One region of the Pragia fontium genome, then DNA from elsewhere that is predicted to be linked to it. Evidence: predicted binding sites of a transcription regulator. Region 1 holds the regulator's gene; the other holds the start of a gene.
The links. The regulator PurR, encoded in region 1, represses purine synthesis genes. The targets are predictions, from matches to a motif close to CANGCAAACGTTTGCNTG.
Positions count from the first base shown of each region.

Region 2: purL (phosphoribosylformylglycinamidine synthase) is a predicted target of PurR. The motif match lies at 2,397-2,414, and genes of this name have one in related genera.

Region 1 covers NZ_LR134531.1:1,708,209-1,713,779, reverse strand. The annotation lists gene EL341_RS07510 (DUF2071 domain-containing protein) at 1-199, opposite strand, end outside; gene EL341_RS07505 (fructosamine kinase family protein) at 273-1,145, opposite strand; gene EL341_RS07500 (YniB family protein) at 1,350-1,895, opposite strand; gene cydH (cytochrome bd-I oxidase subunit CydH) at 2,071-2,160, opposite strand; gene purR (HTH-type transcriptional repressor PurR) at 2,460-3,476, shown strand; gene EL341_RS07485 (hypothetical protein) at 3,736-4,221, shown strand; gene htpX (protease HtpX) at 4,302-5,174, opposite strand; gene prc (carboxy terminal-processing peptidase) at 5,405-5,571, opposite strand, start outside.
Region 2 covers NZ_LR134531.1:3,009,679-3,015,249, reverse strand. The annotation lists gene yfhb (phosphatidylglycerophosphatase C) at 1-101, shown strand, start outside; gene tadA (tRNA adenosine(34) deaminase TadA) at 158-658, shown strand; gene mltF (membrane-bound lytic murein transglycosylase MltF) at 665-2,155, opposite strand; gene purL (phosphoribosylformylglycinamidine synthase) at 2,482-5,571, shown strand, end outside.

The DNA of each region.
Region 1 (5,571 bases):
CGACGGACAATAATCCTTTCTCTTGCCCGTCAATCACCACCGTATCTAACTTAAAACGCTCGGGTATCAGCCCTTCAAAACGATTGGGCGTAATGGCATAGGTAATAATTGAAAAATGTTGCAGGCTACATATAACATCGATACCCGCTGGCTGAGGCCGAGGATGTAAAAAATCCCGAAATAATTGAGGCGCCTGCACACTCTCTCCCTAAAGCTGTGCTGCTGAATAACCATGTCTGCCAGAATATCACTCCGGCAGACACAATAATTAACTATTTTAGTTCATCACCAAACAAACACTCCACCGCCTGCCGAGCCGTTTCGATATATTCTCCACCAAACAGGTTAGCCCGATTTAATAAATAGTAGAGTTGATATAACGGCTGTCGATCTATAAAGCTGGCGGGCAACGGCCAAATACTCTGATAGCCATCATAAATTTGTGCTGGCAAATCAGGATAAAGCGGTAACATGGCCAAATCACATTCACGATCGCCCCAGTAACAAGCCGGGTCAAAAATGAATGCCCCTGCGGCACTAACCCCACAGTTTGCTGGCCACAGATCCCCGTGAAGTAATGATGGTTGTGGATGATGGCTTTTCAAACGATGGCTAACTATCGCAATAATCTGCTCAATATCACCATAATGCAGCCCTTTTTCATTAGCTAACTGAAGCTGCCAACCGATACGTTGTTCGGCAAAAAACACATTCCAGTAGCGCTGCCAGCGATTCGGCTGGGGAGTGGTCGCTAAATCACTGTCAAAATCCAATCCAAACTGCGGCTGATCGCTCCACTGATGTAATCTGGCCAATTGCTGCCCCAGACAGTAGGCATGATGGGCATCCAATGGTTTTAAAGGAAGATACTCAAGCAGTAGAAAACTGTAATCCCGGTCATACCCTACCCCATAAACTTGCGGAACGCGGACGGTTCCGCTCTTGGCTAAGGCACTAAGTTGATCGGACTCAGCGGTGAAGATGGGCAAAAGATCCCGGGTATCGTACTTAACAAAAACGTCGGTTTTTCCGTTAGTGACTCGACGTGCCCGATGAATATCTCCTCCAGACAACTCCTCCTTTTCAGTAATTGTATAAGTTTCACCCAAATGTTCACTCAATAAACGACTGACGGATTGCCACATGACATCACCCCAAGGTTATGATCAAGATATTCTCAGGTTAACCGTTTGATTCCAGAGAAACTTCGATCCAATGCACAGCTTTAGGTTAAACATGACGTTTAATTTCGATATGCATCTTGCTGGCGCTGATATTAACGAATTTATCAACATAGCCGGCGCGCATGCCGACTATGTCTATTAAGCGTAGAAGCTATTGGTGGATTATTAAAGCAGATTGATGAAGTACAGGATGATATAGATAAAAATACCCCAAAAAACCGGAGCAACATATAACAGACCAAACTGAGCAAAAATTGAGGTATTCGGTATCGAAATCAGTTTTTGCAGTTCTTCACGGGAACGAGCCTGATCGCCGTTCATCGCCTCTAAAATGGCTCTTTCTGTCACGCCTTCACGCACGTTATGTATCCGTTTAAACAAACGGATGCCGGACGCACTCAAAGCCAAGCCGACAAACATCAACAGAAAGATCACCATAAACCAAAGACTGTTACTTGATGACCAATTACTAATATCCGGTACCGGTGAGCTCACCCAGAATGACTCAAAAAATGAGGTGTACTGGCGAACCATCTTAATAATAACCTGCAGGAAATCCATAATGGTTGCGGTCATTTCCTGCATATTGGTCTTCGGTTCAATCAGATATTTTAATACTGAAATAACCGTCGATATCAGTGCTGGTATAAAAATTACAATCCCTGCAATACGTTTCAGTAACGCAACCGCACTGGCCTGATGGTGAGTCATTCTGCCTCCATGTTGAAACACCGATTTTTCATCAATTTGATAACAAAAAAATTATGTTCCACGCTGAAGGGAACATAATTTAATAAAAAATCATAATGGCCGGACACGCGCCGATAGATATTAGCCCACAAGCTAACATTCTGGACGTGATATCAGGCCATAAAGTTAATTATTTTTAGTGTGTTACAGCAATTAAGCTATAAGTAACAATAACAGCTAATGCAAATACAACAGTGCTCAGGGACCATTTTAATTCAGCTGACATCTCTTATTTTCCTTCCTCAAAAAACTGTCTAGCACTCAGATGTTTTTGGTCTGCATACAAAAAATACCCATATCAGCCAGAATCTCCATGATATCTCTTTGACATTTGTATTAAATGCGCCAAAATTCACCGCTTATTATCACTGAACCAACCAACTTAAGTTAAAATCAGTGATATATAACAAATTCTATACCGTTTTGCTTTTAATGTGTAATTTGTTTATCAAAAGAAAAAGCAAACGTTAACTTATCTGCTTACACTGTAACGGATACTGTGTAAGTTTAGGAGAACTCTGTCTTATGGCAACAATAAAAGATGTGGCAAAACATGCCGGCGTCTCAACGACAACCGTCTCCCACGTTATTAATAAAACACGTTTCGTCGCTGACGATACCAAAGCCGCCGTTTGGGCCGCGATAAAAGAATTAAGCTATTCACCCAGCGCCGTTGCCCGTAGCCTAAAAGTCAATAACACCAAAACCATTGGTCTACTCGCCACATCTAGCGGTTCCCCCTATTACGCTGAAGTCATTCAGGCGGTCGAAGCGGCATGCTATCAAAAAGGCTATACGCTGATCCTTTGCAATACCCAGAATGATTTAGAAAAACAACAGGCTTATCTGGCGATGCTGGCACAAAAACGCGTCGACGGACTATTGGTGATGTGTTCAGAGTATCATCCCCCACTATTGAGTCTGCTACAGGAATATCCGCATATTCCGATGATGGTTATGGACTGGGGCAAACACAGCGATTTTACCGATAACATTGAAGATAATGGTTTCCAGGGGGGATATCTGGCAACCCGTTATCTGATTGACCGCGGTCACCGGGAAATTGCTACTATCACCGGTCAGTTAAATGAATTCACCGGGCGTGAACGCCACAAAGGTTTTCTGCATGCACTCAAAGAGGCAGGGATCACTATTCCTGATGAGTGGATTATTGAAGCCGACTTCCAGCCGCAAGAAGGCTATGACGGTATGATGAAAATCCTCAATACCAAACAACGTCCTACTGCCCTATTTTGTGGTGGGGATGTTATTGCCATGGGAGCACTTTGTGCAGCAGGTGAAATGGGTTTAAGAGTGCCGGACGATATATCGGTGATCGGGTATGATAATATTCGCAATACCCGTTACTACAATCCGCCGTTAACCACTATTCAGCAACCTAAAGAGAGTCTGGCTGAAATGGCGCTAGATATGTTGTTAGACAGAATCATCAATAAGCGTGAAACCTATCATTCAATTGAGCTACACCCTGAATTAGTGGAGCGTAACTCTGTCGCTGACGGCCCTTATTTAAACAAGTAATCTGCTTTACTTTACCCCACTATTCATTGATGGTGGGGTATTACTTCCAGTATTCCTTCACTTAAAATCATTTAGATCAATAAATTACAATCCAATCCATCATCAATGTAGTCAAGGAAACATGAGTTGATTGATTCAACGCTATTGGTTACCTATAGTTAAAGAGATACACTGGTCTTATTCGGAATCTATTGTTCTTCAATAAAGGCTCTAATCTCGATAAACCCGTTTGCTACACTCATTATCAAGTGGTGAAGCTATGACATCACTCTATCTCTATCGTAATGTGCTACGTAACCTGCTGGTCATCACCGCAAGTATGACTCTGATGGCCTGCTCTTCCGTTAATCTACCAATCTTTAGCGCATCCCGTGTTCAACTTCGTTCCATTGAATTAAGCGTGACCGATAAGGTCAACGAAGGCCGCCCACTTAACGTAGATTTTGTTGCCGTTAACGGTGATCATTTAACAAAACAGTTAGAGAACCTGACGTCTGCACAATGGTTCGCGGATAAACAACGCTGGCTAAAACAAAATCCTGGAAAACTATTTATCTGGCCGGTTAACATTGTTGCAGATTCACATACCACCATAAAAGACATACCACTTTATGGTCGCCCTGCCAGTAAAGTAATTATTTTTGCAGATTACCAGAGTAAAGGCGCACACCGACTAGAGTTAGATCATACCCTGCGTAACCCTAAGTTAGAATTCCGTAATGATGATGCCTATCTTTTTGAATAAATATATATCTGCTAATTGAATGGCATAAAAAATCGGGAAGCCCTAAGGCCTCCCGATTATCAATTAACGCGGTTTGATTATTACTTGAGATAAGTACCCGCGCGTAATGCTTCAATGCGCTTATCTAACGGAGGGTGAGACATAAACAGCTCACTAAATGTCTTTGGCTTACCGTTAATACAAAATGCCATCATGGTTGACTCTTCCTGCGGTTCGTAACTGGTTTTTAGACGTTGCAATGCTGCAATCATCTTCTCACGACCCACTAAATTGGCTGAACCAGCATCCGCTTTAAATTCGCGATGACGAGAGAACCACATGGTAATGATGCTGGCCAAAATACCGAACACCAATTCCAATACCATCGAGACAACAAAATAAACCATGGTATTACCCGATGAACTTTCATTGTCACGGTTAAGAAAACCGGCGGCTACCTGCGCAATCAGTCGAGAAGCAAAGATAACGAAAGTATTCACTACGCCCTGTACCAGCGTCATCGTCACCATATCACCATTTGCGACGTGGCTAATCTCATGGGCCAGTACCGCTTCCGCCTCATCACGGCTCATGTTCTGCAATAACCCGGAACTTACCGCAACCAGTGAGGCATCGCGCCTTGCTCCAGTGGCAAATGCGTTAATATCAGGCGCGTGATAGATTGCTACCTGTGGCATGGCAATACCCGCCTGCTGTGCCTGACGTCTAACGGTTTCAACTAACCAACGCTCAACGTCATTGGCCGGTTGTTCAATCACTTGACCACCAACAGAACGTAATGCCATCCATTTTGACATTAATAAAGAAACGAATGCGCCACCAAAACCAAACAGACCTGCCATGATCATCAGGCCCTGCACGCTACGCCCCTGAATACCCGTTAGGCTCAGAACAATACCAAAAACCAGCATAACTGCGAGGTTTGTTAATAAAAATAACGCTATACGCATCATAAAAAGATAGTTTCCTTAGAGAAATAAAATGTTGTTTCTTACCATCCCGATCTTATGGGCTAATCTGCAAAATTCAAGGGTAAACAACAGTCCTATAACAAATAGATCATAACTTTACATTGGTGAGTGATTAAAATCACAATTCTTTCTTATTAAAGCGCCAATGATAAACAGTAGCAAAAAAATAAGGCGCTCAATAAGCGCCCTATTTTCTGCTATCTATTTAGCCATTACTTTTTCTGAACGGCTGCCGCATCACTCTTTTCTTGTGTGGCCAAATCCAGTGAAATCAATACGGTTTCATCCAGATAAGGATCGGCTTCTTTATAATCTTTCGGTAGATCTTCTAAAGTCTTCAGCGGCTTCTTACCTTCGCGAGTCAAACGGTCATTGATGC
Region 2 (5,571 bases), 1.3 Mb from region 1:
ACAGTGGTTATAGCGATAGTGTGCAGGACGATCCGGTTTTAGCTTTATGTCAGCACCGTTGGCGTGTGGATAGTCAGGGTAATCTGAAACAGCTGGATTAACCTTTCCATTTCCGAATAATTATTTTTGATTGATATAGAAAATAGAGTGATTGATGATGACTTCGCATTACAGTGATGAAGACTGGATGCGCTATGCGCTGAAACTTGCTGAACGAGCAGACCAAGAAGGTGAAATTCCGGTTGGTGCGGTATTGGTATTGGATAATGAAGTGATTGGCGAGGGATGGAATAGACCCATCGTTCGGCACGATCCAACGGCGCACGCAGAGATTATGGCTCTACAACAGGGCGGACAGGTATTACAGAATTACCGTTTGTTGAACACCACGCTATATGTGACGCTGGAGCCTTGTGTTATGTGTGCCGGTGCCATGGTGCATAGCCGTATCCAACGGCTGGTATATGGTGCCAGCGATTTAAAGACAGGCGCTGCGGGCTCATTACTGGATATTTTGGGGCATCCGGGGATGAATCATCATGTGGAAGTGACATCGGGTATTATGGCGGATGTTTGCTCAACGTATTTGAGTGATTTTTTTAAACGTCGTCGCGAACAGATAAAAATGCAAAAGAAGCTGAACCAAATTCTACGTTAATAGAGGTTATTTTTCTGGCTGGCGTGGATGTTTTTGCTGAATGAGCTTGGGGTTTACCGTTGGATAAGACGACCCCATTTCGGCTTCTTTAGCGGCGGCTAACAGCGCCTTAGCCGTTTGATTCTCTTTTTCTTCAAGATAGCCCATCAAACTGATTTGATAACGGCGAATATTCTCCACAAACTGATAGGCCTGATAGCCGCGCGCATAACCGTAACGCGTTTGAGAGTAATATTGTTTTTGAGTGAGCATGGCCAGCCGCTTTTTAACGTCAGCCCAACTATCCGGATCGCCACCTTGCTTGGATGTCAGGCTTCTGGCATCTAGCATATGGGCAAAGCCCATATTATAAGCGATCAGCGCAAACCAGATTTTTTCCTCTTCTGGAATGGTGGCCGGAATTTTCTCCATCAGCTGCTCCAGATAAGCAATACCACCGCGGATGCTCTGTTCAGGATCGAGACGATCGGTGACGCCTAAGGAGTCTGCCGTGTTTCTGGTTAACATCATAATGCCCCGCACCCCGGTTGGTGAGGTAGCCGTTGGGTTCCAGTGTGATTCCTGATAGGCAATAGCTGCGGCTAAACGCCAATCGATCTCTTTCGCATATTTCTCAAATAGAGGCTTAAGCGTTGGCAAAACATTATCAATCGCGCTCAGGAAAGTCTTGGTATCGACATAGTCAAACTCTCCTACGTGTCCAAGATATTTCTCTTCCAGTTTTGATAACGAGCCATCTTCAGTAATCTGATTGAAAAAATCCAGCATGGCTGCATTGAGACTATTATCATCAGTTTTGCGCATATACCACATAACCGGCTCTTCTTCGGTCACGTCAAACGCCACCGCTAAATTAGGTGAGAAGCGTTGAATGATGGCAATGGTGACTGAATCAGCAATGGTGTAATCGAGCGTTCCTTCGGCGACCTGTTTTAATAATTCTACGGAAGAATAAGATGAAGTGGCGCGCCAGGTAAGCTGTGGGTATTTGCTCTTTTTCAACTGATGTAACGTTGAGATGCTGGCCGAACCTGATACCACGGTCAGACCGCCTTTAATATTATCTAATGACTGAGGTCGGGGGGTATTCTGGCGATAGACTAACTGTTGTGAAACGGAGTAATAGGCTGGGCCAACATTAAGCTCTTTCATCCGTTCCGGGTTAAAAATCAGTCCGGCAGCCAGCATATCGGCGTTACCGTTTTCCAGTTCGGTAAACAGATTAGTGATGCTGTGTTTAGTTTCTATATTAAGCTTAACGCCCAGATAGTCAGCAAACATCTTGGCCAGCTCATAGTCGAGGCCATCTACGCCATTACTGCTTTTGTAGTAATAAGGCGCAACGTTAAGCGTGCCGATATTTAGCACACCACGCTCTTTTATTTTTTGTAACTGGGTGCTGTCGTCGTTACGCCAGTGCAAGGCAGGCCATAAAGCCACAGCAAGCATCAGGGTTACAGCACCAATAAATAGATAGTTAATCTTTAATGGCTTCAAATAGCGTTCTCTAAAAATGAAATTTTTGCTGAATACGAAGAGAGCTAAGCATTTATGGGTGTTGAAATCGCTCAAGTCTGAATTGTTTCGTTCAGCTATTTGTTATTGAATGAAATTCTTAATTTATCTTGGTTTAAAAAGCAGGATGTACCCAATTCATCAGTAGGCATTTTGCTAAACTGCACGCAACATAGCAAATACTATGTTTTGTTGGTGAGTCAGCCACTGGATAAATAATAGCTACGCAAACGGTTTCGTCATCGTGTTTGATTCTCTATAATGGGGGCAGTTTTTTCCGTTTAGCCTTCGACCAGAGAAATTAGACTATGGAAATTTTGCGTGGTTCTCCCGCTTTATCAGCTTTTCGTATTACCAAGTTATTGTCACTCTGTCAGGATCTTCAGTTACCGGTTAGCGCTATCTATGCTGAATATATTCATTTCGCTAATTTAACCTCCCCACTATCTACGGATGAGCTTGCGAAGTTAAAAAGGTTGCTAAAGTATGGTCCGTTGTTGGTAGAACATGAGCCGCAGGGGCGACTGCTGTTGGTTACTCCGCGACCAGGAACGATTTCTCCTTGGGCATCCAAGGCGACGGATATTGCCCACAACTGTGGTTTAACTCAGGTTCACCGCTTAGAGCGGGGTATCGCCTACTATATTCAGTCTGAATCACTGTCAGATACTCAATGGCATACATTGGCTGATTTATTGCACGATCGGATGATGGAGTCTGTGTTTACCGAGCTGTTGCAGGCAAAAGCGTTATTTTCTCAGCATCAACCGACACCATTGGTGGTGATTGATTTATTGACCGAAGGCCGTCAGGCATTAGAAACGGCGAATGAAAAATTAGGCCTGGCATTGGCATCGGATGAAATTGATTATCTGGTGGATGCTTTCACCCGTCTGAAACGTAATCCCACGGATGTTGAACTGTATATGTTTGCTCAGGCGAACTCAGAGCATTGTCGCCACAAAATTTTCAATGCCGACTGGATTATCGATGGAAAGAGCCAGCCAAAGTCATTGTTCAAAATGATTAAAAATACTTATGAGCAGACGCCTGATTACGTATTGTCTGCCTATAAAGATAACGCTGCGGTGATGGAAGGTTCAGAGGTGGGACGGTTCTTCTCTCAACCAGATTCTGGTGTATATGACTATCATCAGGAAGCCGTCCATATTTTGATGAAAGTTGAGACTCACAACCACCCGACAGCCATATCGCCATGGCCGGGAGCGGCTACCGGTTCAGGTGGTGAAATCCGTGATGAAGGTGCAACTGGTCGCGGGGCGAAGCCCAAAGCGGGTTTGGTTGGCTTCTCGGTATCGAATCTGCGCATTCCCGGTTTTGAACAACCGTGGGAACAGGATTTTGGCAAACCAGAACGCATTGTGACGGCATTAGATATTATGACGGAAGGGCCACTGGGTGGCGCTGCGTTTAATAATGAATTTGGTCGCCCTGCGCTACTGGGTTATTTCCGTACCTATGAAGAGCAGGTGACCAGTCATAATGGTCAGGAGCTTCGCGGATACCATAAACCTATCATGCTGGCTGGCGGTATCGGTAATATCCGTGCGGATCATGTGCAGAAAGGCGAAATTACTCCGGGAGCCAAACTGATTGTGCTGGGTGGGCCGGCCATGAATATTGGCCTTGGCGGCGGTGCTGCATCATCTATGGCTTCTGGTCAGTCTGATGCGGATTTGGATTTTGCTTCAGTACAGCGTGATAACCCGGAAATGGAGCGTCGCTGTCAGGAAGTTATCGATCGCTGTTGGCAGCTTGGCGATAAAAACCCGATTTTGTTTATTCATGACGTTGGTGCTGGTGGGCTATCCAATGCTATGCCGGAATTGGTCAGCGACGGTGGGCGCGGTGGTAAGTTTGAACTGCGCGATATATTGAATGATGAACCGGGTATGAGCCCATTAGAAGTTTGGTGTAATGAATCTCAGGAACGCTATGTGTTAGCGGTTTCTCCCGAGCAGCTACCGTTATTTGACCGTATTTGTCGCCGTGAACGAGCGCCTTATGCCGTAATTGGTGAAGCGACGGAAGAACAGCAGCTAACGATGCATGACCGCCATTTTGATAATACTCCGATTGATTTACCGCTGGATGTTTTGCTGGGTAAAACGCCGAAAATGGTTCGGGATGTTAAAACCCTCAATACTCAGGGACAACCTCTGGTTCGTACCGATATCTCTTTGCCAGAAGCAGTAAAGAGAGTGTTTCATTTACCGGCCGTCGCGGAAAAAACATTTTTAATCACTATTGGCGATCGTACGGTAACCGGTATGGTTGCGCGGGATCAGATGATTGGTCCATGGCAGATTCCTGTGGCCGACTGCGCGGTGACCACTGCTAGTTATGATAGCTATTATGGTGAAGCCATGTCGTTAGGTGAACGCTCACCGGTGGCATTGCTTAACTTCGCCGCTTCAGCCAGATTGGCGGTTGGCGAAGCGCTAACCAATATTGCCGCTACTCAGATCGGTGAATTGAAGCGGATTAAACTATCCGCTAACTGGATGTCGGCAGCAGGCCATCCGGGGGAAGATGCCGGTTTGTATGAAGCAGTCAAAGCGGTGGGTGAAGAACTTTGTCCGGCGTTGGGTATTACCATTCCGGTGGGTAAAGATTCAATGTCGATGAAAACCCGTTGGCAACAAGGCAATGAAACGGTAGAGATGACATCGCCATTATCGCTGGTGATTACTGCTTTTGCGCGTGTTGAAGACGTTCGCAATACGGTAACGCCTCAGCTACGTACCGATAAAGGCGATAACGTGCTGTTACTTATCGATCTCGGTGAAGGACGTAATGGCTTGGGTGCGACGGCATTGGCTCAGGTTTATCGTCAGTTAGGGGATAAACCCGCCGATGTTCACAGTGCTGACAAACTGGCTGCTTTCTTCAATGCCATGCAATCATTAGTGGCAAACCGCGCGATTCTTGCCTATCACGACCGCTCTGACGGTGGGTTATTGGTGACGCTGGCTGAAATGGCGTTTGCTGGTCACTGCGGATTGACGCTGGATCTGAAATCACTGGATCAGGATATGCTGTCAGTGCTGTTTAATGAAGAACTGGGAGCGGTTATTCAGGTTGCTCAGAATAAACTGCCGCAGGTTGAAGCTTGTCTGGCGGAGTTCGGTTTATCTGATTGTGTTCATCATATTGGTCAGGCAGTCGCCGGGGATCAGATTGACATTCGTTACAATGGACAGCCAGTTTATCAACAAAGTCGTCAAACGTTGAGAGTCTGGTGGGCTGAAACCACATGGCAGATGCAGCGACTGCGTGATAACCCTGAATGCGCTGATGCTGAGCATCAGGCTAAACAAAATCCAGACGATCCCGGACTGAACGTTAAGCTGACGTTTAACCCTCAAGAAGATATT